3 regions of the Robertmurraya sp. genome follow, and region 2 is predicted to be linked to each of the others. Evidence: riboswitches for the same ligand, from Rfam matches in the RefSeq annotation. Region 2 holds a riboswitch; each other region holds the start of a gene.

Region 1 (4,243 bases), on a different contig from region 2:
GTTCAGCCAACCCATCATTTTGACCTTTCCAATTTTAATGTGGTAAAGAAAAAAGGGGAAGACCCAGACTTAGATGTGTTTATGACGACCTATGAGAGAATAGTAGAGCTCATATAATCAATAAAGGGTATGTTCGCCTTGGACATATCCTTTTTTTCTAGATTGATAAACGAGCACTTCCACTGAAGACCCAAACTTGATCTCACCACAAAAAAAGTAACGATCCCTTCTATCACTACGTTGTAACTGCATACAAAATCTTAATAAATAAAACCCCAAAATTATTATATATTTCAACGACCGAAACAATTTACTTTAGTAATGCAATGTTATAGAATGGTAAAGTTACAAACTTAGGAAATTATGAATCTTCATATTTAAAAAGAAAGGCGAGAGGAACTTGAACAATTTAACAGGTACAAAGCGTTTACAGCTTGCATTGCTTCTAGGATCTCTGGCGATCTTAGGTCCGTTTACCATCGATATGTATTTGCCTTCTTTTCCGACTATTGTAGAAGAGTTCGGTACAACGGCATCCTTCGTACAAATTAGTTTAACTTCTTGTTTGTTAGGCTTAGGGCTGGGGCAATTGATTATCGGTCCAATGAGTGATGTGCAGGGACGGAAAAAACCATTATTAATATTCCTTATTATGTATTTAGTTGCCTCTGCCATTTGTGCATTTGCTCCGAATATTTATTTCTTTATTGCGGCTCGTTTCTTGCAAGGATTTTCAGCAGCAGGCGGGATCGTTATTTCGAGAGCGGTCGTTCGCGATAAGTTTAGTGGAAGAGAATTAACGAAGTTTTTTGCGTTATTAACATTAGTAAGTAATCTTGGTCCAATTATCGCTCCTGTTGCAGGCGGCGCGATTCTAGCCTTTACGAATTGGACGGGAGTATTTGTCGTTTTAAGTGTTGTGGGTTTAGTTTTATTTTTTACGGTATTTTCAAAGCTGGAAGAATCGCTACCTACGGAAAAGCGTGTTCCTAGTAATATAGGTCAAACCTTTAGTAACTTTGGAACTTTATTAAAAGATCGTCAGTTTACGGGATATGCCTTTACACAAGGATTTATTGTGGCTGGAATTTTTGCTTATGTTTCTGGTACTCCATTTGTGTATCAAAATATTTATGGAGTTTCGCCACAAGTATTTAGTTTATTATTCGGATTAAACGGAATTGGTTTGATTCTTGGAAGTCAGGCAGTAGGGAAGTTCGTTGACGTGATATCTGAAAAGACTTTTTTAGTTATAGGTCTGACCATGTCAAATGTTTCAGGTGCCATTCTTCTTGTTGCGTTATTACTAAAGGCACCATTAATTGCTGTTGTTATTCCTATCTTCTTCTTCGTTGCATCAATCGGGATTATTGGAACCACATCGTTTTCACTTGCCATGGAGTCACAAGGGCATATTGCTGGTAGCGCGTCGGCTCTATTAGGATTGTTACCATTTATCCTCGGCTCTATTTCATCACCACTTGTAGGGATTGCAGGTGAGAATTCAGCCATACCGATGGGATCCATTATCTTTGGTGCTAGCTTTTTAGCTTTTCTATCGTATTTTCTTTTCGTACGAAAGGCTTCCGTTGAAAAACCAGCTATCGAAGAACCCGGAAAAATCTCAGTATAATATCTAGACGCTATCCAAAAGGGTAGCGTCTTTTCTTTTAAGGTATCGTTCAATTTACCAAATGAAGTGCATGTGTATGAATTTAAATTAATCAATATATCTAATGGTTGGCTCGCCATGTGAGTTACGTTTCAGTAGGAAATCTGTCGTGTTCGTTATATAAGTAGTTGAAAAATAAGAAAGATTCATCTAATATAGAATCTAGCTTAATTGAATAGTTTTCCAGAAAGTTAAGATGCCTAAATGGCTTAATAGGGAATCTGGTGAAAATCCAGAGCTGTACCCGCAACTGTATGTGTGGACGAAATAAGAAATCCACTGTGTGCATACGTGATTCGTATGGATATGGGAAGGTCTTAGAGTAGGAGGAAGCACGAGTCAGGAAACCTGTCTTACTTTTAAACGTTTCAGTTTCTCCGGGAATAGAGAAGGTGTTTCGATGGTGAGAAGGGACCGTATTTCTGTTTGTCTTTTCATGCTTTCGTTTCATCCGTTCATTCCTGTGAGCGGATTTTTTTATGGAAATCTTTCATTGGGTTGATAACTTCATAGTTTACTTGATAGGTGCAAAAGAAAAAACTTTTGCTTAAAAGGGAAGCACGGTGAAAAGCCGTCGCGGTACCCGCCACTGTATTGGGGAGCTTTGTTACAAATGGTCACTGAGTAAAATCGGGAAGACGTAACAAAAGCAAGGAACCAGAGCCAGGAGACCTGCCTATAAAGTGTGTCACATACCTACGGGACTATAGGTAGATGTGTAGAAAGATGTACATTGCGTATGTTCTTATGCACCTCTATTTGTAGGGGTGCTTTTTTATTACAAAAAATGTAAGGGAGTGGAAAACATGACAACATGGAATTTAAATGGGACAAAGCATCACATCTTGATTTGTAATGGAAGTAGTTGCATGAGAAAAGGGGGAGAAGAAGTAACGCAAGCGATTCGTGATGAAATTAAGCAGTTGGAGTTGGACGACAAGATTCATACAACAAGAACGAGATGCAATGGAAGATGCAAGGATGCTTGTGTCACCATCGTTTATCCAGAAGGCATCTGGTATAAGGCACTTACAGAGGACATGGGACGAGAAATCGTACGGAGTCATCTCGCACAAGGAAAGATACTAGAAGAATCTGTTATTTATACATACGACCAGGAAGGCTTCGTAGCACCTGAAAACTCAGATAGTATTGAGGGAATTTCGAAAAAAGTGAAAGAAGAGGTATGACCTATGGAATTTATCATGTTTGCACTGCTTGCTGTGTTTATTGGCATGAGGCATGGAATCGACGGAGATCATGTAGCAGCGATTGCCGACATGGTTGGCAGTGAGCAGCGTAAGAAGAAACAGCTTACTCTTGGTGTGATGTATGCCATTGGCCACGGCATGATTGTGATGGTTATTGGAGTGTTATTTATTTATATTGGTCTACAACTTCCAGATGCAACGAAGCAAGTACTAGAAATGCTCGTTAGCTTCACCCTTATTTTGCTCGGAATGTTTATTATTTGGTCGATTTTTCAACAAAAGAAAGATTACGAGTATAAAAGCCGACTAAGAATTGTTGTTGAGTTTTTTCATAACATCGCTAATAAGGTGAAATCAGGAACAAAAACCAATCAACTTTCACCTACGAAACTCGGTGCCGTTGGAGCGTTTATTATTGGCATTCTTCACGGCATTGGTGTGGAAAGTCCGACTCAGATCGCGATAATTTCTAATGCGACGGGGCTTGATAATATAACCGTTGCCCTTATTCAACTGACTCTATTTGTTTTTGGGTTACTCATAGCAACGATCGGAATTACGTTTTGTCTTTCATGGGGATTTATGAAAGCTAGAGTGAAAGACAAGCTGTTTTTACTATTAGGAACGATAACAGGAGCCTATAGCTTAGTTCTAGGAATTTTTATGATGGCGGAACTATTGAAAGGAGGAGCGTAATTGAAAGGAAAGCTGTTAGTCATTGGTTTTGGTCCCGGAAGTGAGGAGCATATTACGGACCGAGCAAAAAAAGCGCTTCAAGAAAGCGATATGATCATCGGATACAAAACGTATGTGGAACTGATTGAAAGACTACTCGACGGACAAGAAATCATTAGCACAGGGATGACAGAAGAAGTAACTCGAGCTCAAGAGGCAGTGAGGCAGGCCGAGCTCGGAAAAAAAGTGGCAGTGATCTCTAGTGGAGATGCAGGTGTTTATGGAATGGCAGGTCTTGTGTACGAAGTGTTGGTTGAAAAAGGCTGGAAGCAAGACACGGGTGTTGAGGTTGAAGTAATTCCAGGAATCTCAGCCATCAATTCATGTGCATCCCTATTGGGAGCCCCTGTCATGCATGATGCCTGCACGATCAGCCTAAGTGACCATCTGACTCCTTGGAGGTTGATTGAACAACGAATTGAAGCAGCTGCACAAGCAGATTTTGTGATTGCCTTGTATAACCCAATGAGCGGAAGAAGAACCCGACAAATTGTCGAGGCACAGCGGATACTATTAAAATACCGATCGCCGGAGACACCGGTTGGACTTGTAAAAAGTGCCTATCGTGATCGTCAAAGCATTACGCGCACCACATTAGAAGACATGATGAATCACGAAATTGGCA
Region 2 (4,243 bases):
GCAAAACTGCTTTTTCCACTTCTAACACCACCACTGATAAATATCAGCTGTCCACCTTCCGCCATTCACTCATCACCTCTAATAACCTTTCGTGCTCAGTTGGCCCCTTAACCGCCAGTCGCAGCCACTTTCCGTCAAGTCCAGGAAAATTCATCGTATGTCGTGGAATCATCCCCTTTTCCATCAAAAAACGAAAAAACGGAAATTGGTCGGAGACTTTCGTATCTTTTAGCAAATAAAAGTTTACAGTTGATGGGGAATAAGAGAACTCCTGTTCACGATAAAAAGACTGTAGCTTCTCCCGCTCCTGATTTATCAATTGAATGGTTTGTTCTACATAGTCACTTTCTGACAAACACCATTCACCCACCTTCATAGCTATCGCATTCACACTCCAATGCGGTTTGCTTAGCCTAATCTTTGCTAGCAGGGCTTCATTGGCAATTAAGTATCCAAGGCGGATTCCTGGAATGCTGAACATTTTTGTCATGGAACGAAGAATGATCATATTTCCGCCATGTTGGAGACAGGAAACGGTTGATTCGTACCCTTCTATAAAGTCGTAAAAGGCTTCGTCGACGATGAGAAAGGTTTCGTATTTGGCACATTCACGTGCAAGAAGCTCAATTGTTTGTTTCGGAAAAAACATTCCCGTTGGATTGTTTGGGTTGCACAGAAATACAGCGTCTACTTCACGTAAGTTCACTAGTAATTCATTTAAACGTAATTCCCAGCTTTCTACATCCATCAAGTGATAGCGCACCTCACATTGATTCACTCGGCATGCTTCTTCGTATTCGGAAAAGGCTGGTTGTACGATAAGCACTTTTTTACCAGTGAGCAGTCGTCCGACCAAAGAAATAAGCTCCGCCCCTCCATTACCAACTAAGATTTGCTCGTTTCTTACTCCTTCTTTCTTTGCAAGCAAACCTGTTAGTCTTTCTGCCGTTGGATCCGGATAATCAGAAACAAGCGGTAACAGCTCATTCCACCTGTCTTTTACTATGGTTGGTGGACCGAGCGGGTTAATATTGGCACTAAAGTCAATCACTGATTCAGGCATTTGGAGATGAAGTGCTTCATATAAAAATTGAGGATTAGATCCGTGCGTAGGCCACTTCAACGATCATCCCTCCAATCCATAATAAAAGTAAAAATGTGAGTACGGTTCGAGTTAAAATGCCATTGGTTTGCAATATATGCTCTCCAGTAACAGGAAAATAGGGTTCTCCCATTTTTGCTCGATCGGAGCGAATGCCCTTGTAATAATTGATTCCTCCGAGTTGAATTCCAAGTAAGGCAGCCACAGCTGCTTCTCCCCATCCACTGTTTGGGCTCGGATGTTTTTTTGCATCACGAAGAACGATTTTTGCTGACTCTTTTACCGAGGATCGGACAGGCTTATTGCTAAAGAGCATACAGATGGAGGTTAGGCGACTTGGTATCAAATTTAACCAATCATCAAGCTTCGCCGACGCCCAGCCAAACTCCATGTATTTATCATTTTTATAACCCACCATCGAATCACAAGTATTGACCGCACGGTACAGCATCGCGAGAGGTGCACCACCGAGTAACGCCCAAAATAAGGGAGCAGTTACTCCGTCACTTGTGTTTTCTGCGACCGTTTCAATTGTCGCGCGAACCACACCTTGTTCATCAAGTTGATCCGTGTCACGCCCAACGATATACGATAGCTTGTGACGAGCTTCCACGAGATCTCCCTTTTTTAACGGACCGTACACCGTCATAGCTGCTTCCTTTAAGCTTTTTTGAGCGATCGTCGTCCATATGATCACCGCTTCAACCACAATTCCGACCATGAAATGAACATGATAAGCTAGCATCGTAATTAGAATCGTAATCCCCACGACGAGCAGGAGAAGCGTAACCACCATAGCGAGTCCCTTCCATTTTTTCCGCGTCCCTTTATTCCAATTTTCTTCAATCTTATAGATCAGTGTTCCGATCCACTTCACCGGATGAGGCCAACTAACAGGATCACCAAGAAGCAAATCAATAAAATAAGCAATTGTCATTGCCAATAAATGTTGAAGAAACATGGGTAACCCTCCTTTTTAGACATTTAACAAGTTGGTCAGTTTCCACCCGAAGAAAGCCTTTGTTGCGTAGCAACACCAGCTTGGGGAAGGTGAAACTACATAAAAAAAACATCTCCATCCGAAAATGGAGATGTTGGAATAAGCTTCTTCCTTATGTAAGAAACCGACCACACCACCTATCCTCGTAGGTACACGGTGTCAAGATATAGTCAGGTTTCCTGGCTCATGGTCATTGCTTTCTGCACCTTCCCATGCAATTCTTTATTGCACAGTGGTTCTTTACAGTATGCTCCCATTTACAGTGGCGGGACCGCATTGGACTTTCACCAACTTCCCTAGACTTCTAAAAAGAAGTACGCCTATTCTTGCTCATATATACTTTTCATATCTTAATACTAATCTTGTAAAAAGGGAATGACAAGGCAATTACTAACATTAATTTTTTCATTGTGACAAATCGGAAACGCCATACTACTATCACTATAAGAACATTAAAAAGCAACAAAACAGTACGAATGAGGGTAACTTTTAAAATCTACCATATAATTGTTTTGTCATCTTTCTTTACAAGTCTCCTTCTATTTGTTAAAATTTTTTAATAATTTAAAACATTAAAACCATTGGTTTTTGATAGATTGGGAGGGAATTATTTTGGCAGAATTAAGAAGTAATATGATAAAAAAGGGATTTGATCGCGCACCACACCGAAGCCTTTTACGTGCGGCTGGGGTAAAAGAAGAGGATTTTGGTAAGCCGTTTATCGCGGTAGTTAATTCCTACATTGATATCGTGCCAGGACATGTGCACTTACAGGAGTTTGGAAAAATTGTAAAAGATGCTATCCGTGAAGCGGGCGGAGTTCCATTCGAAATGAACACAATTGGTGTAGATGATGGAATCGCGATGGGTCATATCGGAATGCGCTACTCGCTTCCAAGCCGTGAAATTATTGCTGATTCAGTTGAAACAGTAGTAGCTGCTCACTGGTTTGATGGTATGGTTTGTATCCCGAACTGTGACAAAATCACACCAGGTATGTTAATGGCATCACTTCGTTTAAATATCCCTACTGTTTTCGTAAGTGGTGGACCGATGAAGGCTGGAGTAACTAGCGATGGCAAAAAGATCTCACTTTCTTCTGTATTTGAAGGTGTAGGTGCATACCAAGCTGGAAAAATTGATGACAAGGGACTTTTAGAATTAGAACAGTTCGGCTGTCCTACATGTGGATCTTGTTCTGGTATGTTTACAGCAAACTCGATGAACTGTTTAGCAGAAGCCCTTGGATTGGCTCTACCTGGTAATGGAACGATTTTAGCTGTAGCTCCTGAGCGTAGAGAATTCGTTAGAAAATCAGCAACTCAGTTAATGGAACTAATCGAAAAGGATATTAAGCCTCGTGATATCGTAACGGAAAAAGCAATCGATAACGCATTTGCTCTAGATATGGCTTTAGGTGGTTCTTCGAATACTGTGTTACACACTTTAGCTCTAGCTCATGAAGCAGAGATTGAATACCCAATCGGTAGAATCAATGAAGTAGCAGCACGTGTACCTCACTTATCTAAGCTTGCTCCAGCTTCTGATGTGTTTATTGAAGATTTGCATGAAGCGGGCGGAGTTTCTGCAGTTCTAAACGAGTTATCTAAGAAAGAAGGAGCCCTTCACTTGGATACATTAACAGTTACAGGGAAAACACTTGGTGAAAATATTGCTGGCTGTGATGTTAAGAACTATGATGTGATTCATTCCATTGATAACCCATTTAGCGAAAAGGGTGGACTTGCAGTATTATTTGGAAACCTTGCTCCAGACGGTGCCATCATTAAAACAGGTGGAATCACTGGTGGAAATCGTCATGAAGGACCTGCTGTTGTGTTTGATTCACAAGACGAAGCTCTTCACGGCATTGCGAACGGAAAAGTTAAAGAAGGCGACGTTGTAGTGATCCGTTACGAAGGTCCAAAAGGTGGACCTGGTATGCCTGAAATGCTAGCTCCAACTTCTCAAATCATGGGAATGGGACTTGGCGCGAAGGTTGCTCTTGTAACAGATGGACGCTTCTCTGGTGCTTCACGTGGATTGTCTATCGGTCACGCATCACCGGAAGCTGCTGAAGGTGGACCATTAGCGTTTATCCAAAATGGAGATCAAATTATAATCGATGTTGACGCTCGTTC
Region 3 (4,243 bases), on a different contig from region 2:
AGGGTTGGGACAGTCCTCATGTGTACCTGGCTATTGCAGTCGGTTTCATATCGCTAGTAGTATTTATTTTAAAACAAATAAAGCAAGACAATCCGTTGTTAAACTTTAAAGTGTTTAAATACCCAATGTTTGCCTTGTCATCTTCTATTTCCATGGTAACAAACATGGCATTGTTCTCAGGGATGATCCTTATTCCGATTTATGTTCAAACGATTCGTGGAATTTCTCCACTAGACGCGGGGCTAATGCTCCTACCAGGTGCCATCGCAATGGCTATTATGTCACCTATTACGGGGAGATTGTTTGATAAATTTGGTGGTCGAATATTGGCGCTAATTGGTTTAGGAATCACTGTTATCACCACGTATGAGTTTAGTCAGTTAACGGTAGACTTAAGTTATACTCACTTAGTAATACTTTACACGGTTCGAATGATCGGTATGTCATTTGTTATGATGCCTGTTTCAACAAACGGACTAAATCAGCTTCCGACGCGTTTCTATCCACATGGTACGGCAATGAACAATACGTTAAACCAAGTAGCTGGGGCAATCGGAACCGCATTACTAGTTACGGTTATGTCCAATCGTACAGAAACACACGCCAAAGAACTTGCTGACGAAGCCATGAAGACGGCTGCAGGTCAAGGAGCAGGAGCAGCTCAGCCAACTGCTGAAATGATCGCTCAAATGAAAGAGCAGATTATGATGAAGGCGATGCTCGAAGGAATTAATGATGCTTTCCTAGTGGCTACAGGAATTTCTATTGTTGCATTTATCCTCGCATTCTTTATCAAACGGGCAACACAAGCGGAGGATCTAATAGAAGAAAAAGAAGTGTCAAAGGTTGTACCTACAAAGCTAGCTGAAAATTAATAAATGTACGGAAGACCCTCGAAATTGAGGGTCTTCTTTAAAAAATGTAAAAATGAGAATCGCAAGTAAAGCTCTAGAATCGCAAATAAAAATCGGGAATCGCAAATATAGTCTCAGAATCGCAAATAAAAATTGAGAATCGCAAATAAAATCTCAGAATCGCAAATAAATTTTAAAAATCGCAAATAAAAACCAAAACTAGAGAAAAAATCAACTAATCTCCCAAAAAAATCATTTGAAAGATTGAGTTTACCTCTAAATTCCACCCGTTTTATTAAAATCTAGTTCAAAAGACGAGAAAATAAATAAAAATCTACCATTCCCTACAAATACAATATCTCCTTCCCTCACCGCTTAAAGTCAATAACAATATTTTACCCAAATCAACATTTTATACTTGCGTATCTACTAAACTACCGTTACTATTAAGTTTGTAATCTAGATATGGATATACAAAAGTGAAAAAATAACTATATATTGTGTTGTTGCCTTAAGATAAGATGCCGTACGGCTTAATAGGGAATCTGGTGAAAGACCAGAACTGCCCCCGCAACTGTAAATGCTGACAAAATGAACAAGCCACTGTGAAGATTGCTTACGAGATGTAGGTGCCTAAATGGGAAGGGTTCAAAGTAGAGTGAAGCATAAGTCAGGAGACCTATCTTACTTAAGATGTTTCAACTTCTTCGGGGATTTGGGAAGATGAGACGATGGCGACAGAAGACAAAAAAGTATTTTTGCCTGTTTGTCTTTTGCTGAAATCGTTTCATCCGCTCAAGGAACCACTGAGCGGATTTTTTATTAGAAAAGAAAGTATAAGTTTTTGAACTTTGAACAGTGTCTAGCTCCAGCGCCCAGCGACTAGTGTACTTCGCTCTCTTCCCTACGATAAGTCAACATCGGATCGCTTGCGCTCTCCGTGTTTCCTTTATCTCAGTCAAAGGGCTCCAGTCCTGTCGTGCGCAAAACGGGCGCTTGCGCTTTTCAAAATTTCAGGAGGGACGATCATGACAGTAGTAGATGTACTTGAAGATTATAAATCGGTGTTAAAGGCGATTGAAGAGTGTTCTTCAACTTATCAATTAGACGCCACTGAGATGACGAAAATGGTAAATGAATTAGAGGCAGCAAAAAAAGAAGTGAGCCAACAAGCTTTATTTTATTCTTTAAATAAAATCGCGATGGACCAGCCAGATTGGACATTTGTTGCCGCGCGCATATACTTAACCGAATTATACAAACAAGCTTCGCAAAATCGAAAATACGATTCATCACATACATATGGGAACTTTTACGATTTGCTAGAAACGTTAACAGAGAAAGGGATCTACTCTCCTAAACTGCTGCAAATGTATACAGAGGGAGAAATTAAAGAATTAGCAGTGGCAATCAGTCCAGAACGAGATAAGCTTTTCAACTATATTGGACTGTTTTTATTTGCTGATCGTTACCTTGCAAGAGATCATGATAGAAATGTATATGAGTTACCGCAAGAAAGATTCATGGTTATTGCGATGACCATCATGATGAATGAATCTAAAGGCAAAAGACTAGAGTTAGTAAAAGAAGCTTACTGGGCTCTTAGCCATTTATATATGACGGTAGCAACACCAACCTTATCAAATGCAGGGAAGAACTTTGGTCAGCTGTCCTCTTGTTTTATCGACACAGTGGATGATTCGCTAGACGGCATTTATCTAAATAACTGGGACATCGCTCGCTTAAGTAAAGAAGGCGGCGGCATCGGAATTTATTACGGAAAGGTTCGTGCGCTAGGTTCCGATATTAAAAGGTTCAAAGGGATGTCCTCTGGAGTCGTGCCATGGATCCGCTTGATTAATGACACTGCCGTTAGCGTGGACCAGTTAGGTCAAAGACAAGGGGCAGTTGCCATTTATTTAGATGTATTCCACAAAGACGTGATGAATGGCTTCCTTGAACTAAAGACCAATAATGGGGACGAGAGAAGAAAGGCTCATGATATTTTTACAGGAGTCACAATCCCCGATTTATTTATGGAAAAGCTTCTGGAGAAAGATGAAAGCGGAAGAAGCATTGGAGAATGGCATACATTTTGTCCGCATCAGGTGAAGCAGTTGATGGGCTGGAAGGATGAAAACGGAACACCTCTTGGTCTAGAGGATTTTTACGATGAAAAAGATCGAAAGTATTTTACAGAAAAATACGAAGAAGCTGTGAATCAGCCACTCTTACCAAGAAAAACCTACCGTGCGATGGATATTATGGCCCGAATTATGGTGGCACAGCTCGAAACAGGTACACCTTATATGTTCTATCGAGATGAGGTGAATCGTCAAAATCCTAACAAGCGTGCAGAAGGAAGAACGTCTATCTACTGCAGTAATTTATGTACAGAAATCGCCCAAAACATGTCGAGTACAACGATTGTAAAAGAATACAAGGACGAAGATGGCAATCTAGTAATCGTGAGAAAGCCCGGAGAATTTGTTGTATGTAATCTGTCATCTATCAATCTGGCAAAGGCTTATGGTGCCAATGAGCTCGAACGATTAATAAAGATTCAGGTTCGTATGCTAGACAATGTCATCGATCTTAATACGATTCCAGTCGGACAAGCCGAACTAACAAACCAAAAATACCGTGCTGTCGGTTTAGGAACATTTGGGTGGCATCATCTTTTGGCATTACAATCCATTCATTGGGAATCAGAGGAAGCGGTCCAATTTGCAGATGAACTATATGAAAATATTGCGTATTATACGATTCGAGCTTCTATGGAGCTTGCCGTAGAAAAAGGAGCCTTCAGTCAATTTGAGACGTCAGAATGGGCTTCAGGAAAATACTTCGAGCGAAGAAATTACACTTCTGAGCGTTGGAGTGAACTAAAGGAACAAGTAAAGACAAACGGTATTCGTAATGGCTGGCTGATGGCGATTGCTCCGAATTCTTCCACTGCGAAAATTGGCGGCTCTACAGATGGAATTGATCCGTTGTACGCAGTTGAATATGCGGAGGAAAAGAAGAACTTTAAGTTCAAGGTAACCGCACCTGACTTGAACCATCGCACATACACGTACTACCGAAGAGCAAGGCATGAGTTAGACCAAGTGTGGAGTATTCGCCAAAACGCTGCTCGTCAACGCCATATCGACCAATCGATCAGCTTTAACTTGTATGTGAGACATGATATTAAAGCGAAGGATTTGCTTAATTTACACGTAGAAGCTTGGAAGCAAGGGTTAAAAACAACGTATTACGTAAGAAGTACCTCGCAGTCGGAGATTGAAGAATGTGAAGCTTGCCATAGCTAAGCTTGAAAGGAGAAGTGACAATGTCAGTCAACGCACCATTAAATAAAATCAAACTGTTGAACCCTACGTTTCCCA

What was found. Region 2 has a riboswitch for cobalamin ahead of cbiB (adenosylcobinamide-phosphate synthase CbiB). Riboswitches for the same ligand answer to the same signal wherever they lie in the genome.
Region 1: linked by a shared signal. The riboswitch ahead of ACGLXV_RS04070 ((2Fe-2S) ferredoxin domain-containing protein) and the one ahead of cbiB (adenosylcobinamide-phosphate synthase CbiB) in region 2 are both predicted to bind cobalamin.
Region 3: linked by a shared signal. The riboswitch ahead of ACGLXV_RS18590 (ribonucleoside-diphosphate reductase subunit alpha) and the one ahead of cbiB (adenosylcobinamide-phosphate synthase CbiB) in region 2 are both predicted to bind cobalamin.

The regions. Positions count from the first base shown of each region.
Region 1 covers NZ_JAKFCQ010000035.1:6,502-10,744, reverse strand. The annotation lists gene ACGLXV_RS04080 (putative zinc-binding protein) at 1-117, shown strand, start outside; gene ACGLXV_RS04075 (multidrug effflux MFS transporter) at 401-1,633, shown strand; cobalamin riboswitch at 1,850-2,042, shown strand; cobalamin riboswitch at 2,179-2,366, shown strand; gene ACGLXV_RS04070 ((2Fe-2S) ferredoxin domain-containing protein) at 2,479-2,862, shown strand; gene ACGLXV_RS04065 (HoxN/HupN/NixA family nickel/cobalt transporter) at 2,866-3,579, shown strand; gene cobJ (precorrin-3B C(17)-methyltransferase) at 3,580-4,243, shown strand, end outside.
Region 2 covers NZ_JAKFCQ010000072.1:31,331-35,573, reverse strand. The annotation lists gene ACGLXV_RS10215 (bifunctional adenosylcobinamide kinase/adenosylcobinamide-phosphate guanylyltransferase) at 1-65, opposite strand, end outside; gene cobD (threonine-phosphate decarboxylase CobD) at 44-1,123, opposite strand; gene cbiB (adenosylcobinamide-phosphate synthase CbiB) at 1,098-2,063, opposite strand; cobalamin riboswitch at 2,255-2,441, opposite strand; gene ilvD (dihydroxy-acid dehydratase) at 2,715-4,243, shown strand, end outside.
Region 3 covers NZ_JAKFCQ010000149.1:18,008-22,250, reverse strand. The annotation lists gene ACGLXV_RS18595 (DHA2 family efflux MFS transporter permease subunit) at 1-875, shown strand, start outside; cobalamin riboswitch at 1,357-1,554, shown strand; gene ACGLXV_RS18590 (ribonucleoside-diphosphate reductase subunit alpha) at 1,883-4,168, shown strand; gene ACGLXV_RS18585 (ribonucleotide-diphosphate reductase subunit beta) at 4,189-4,243, shown strand, end outside.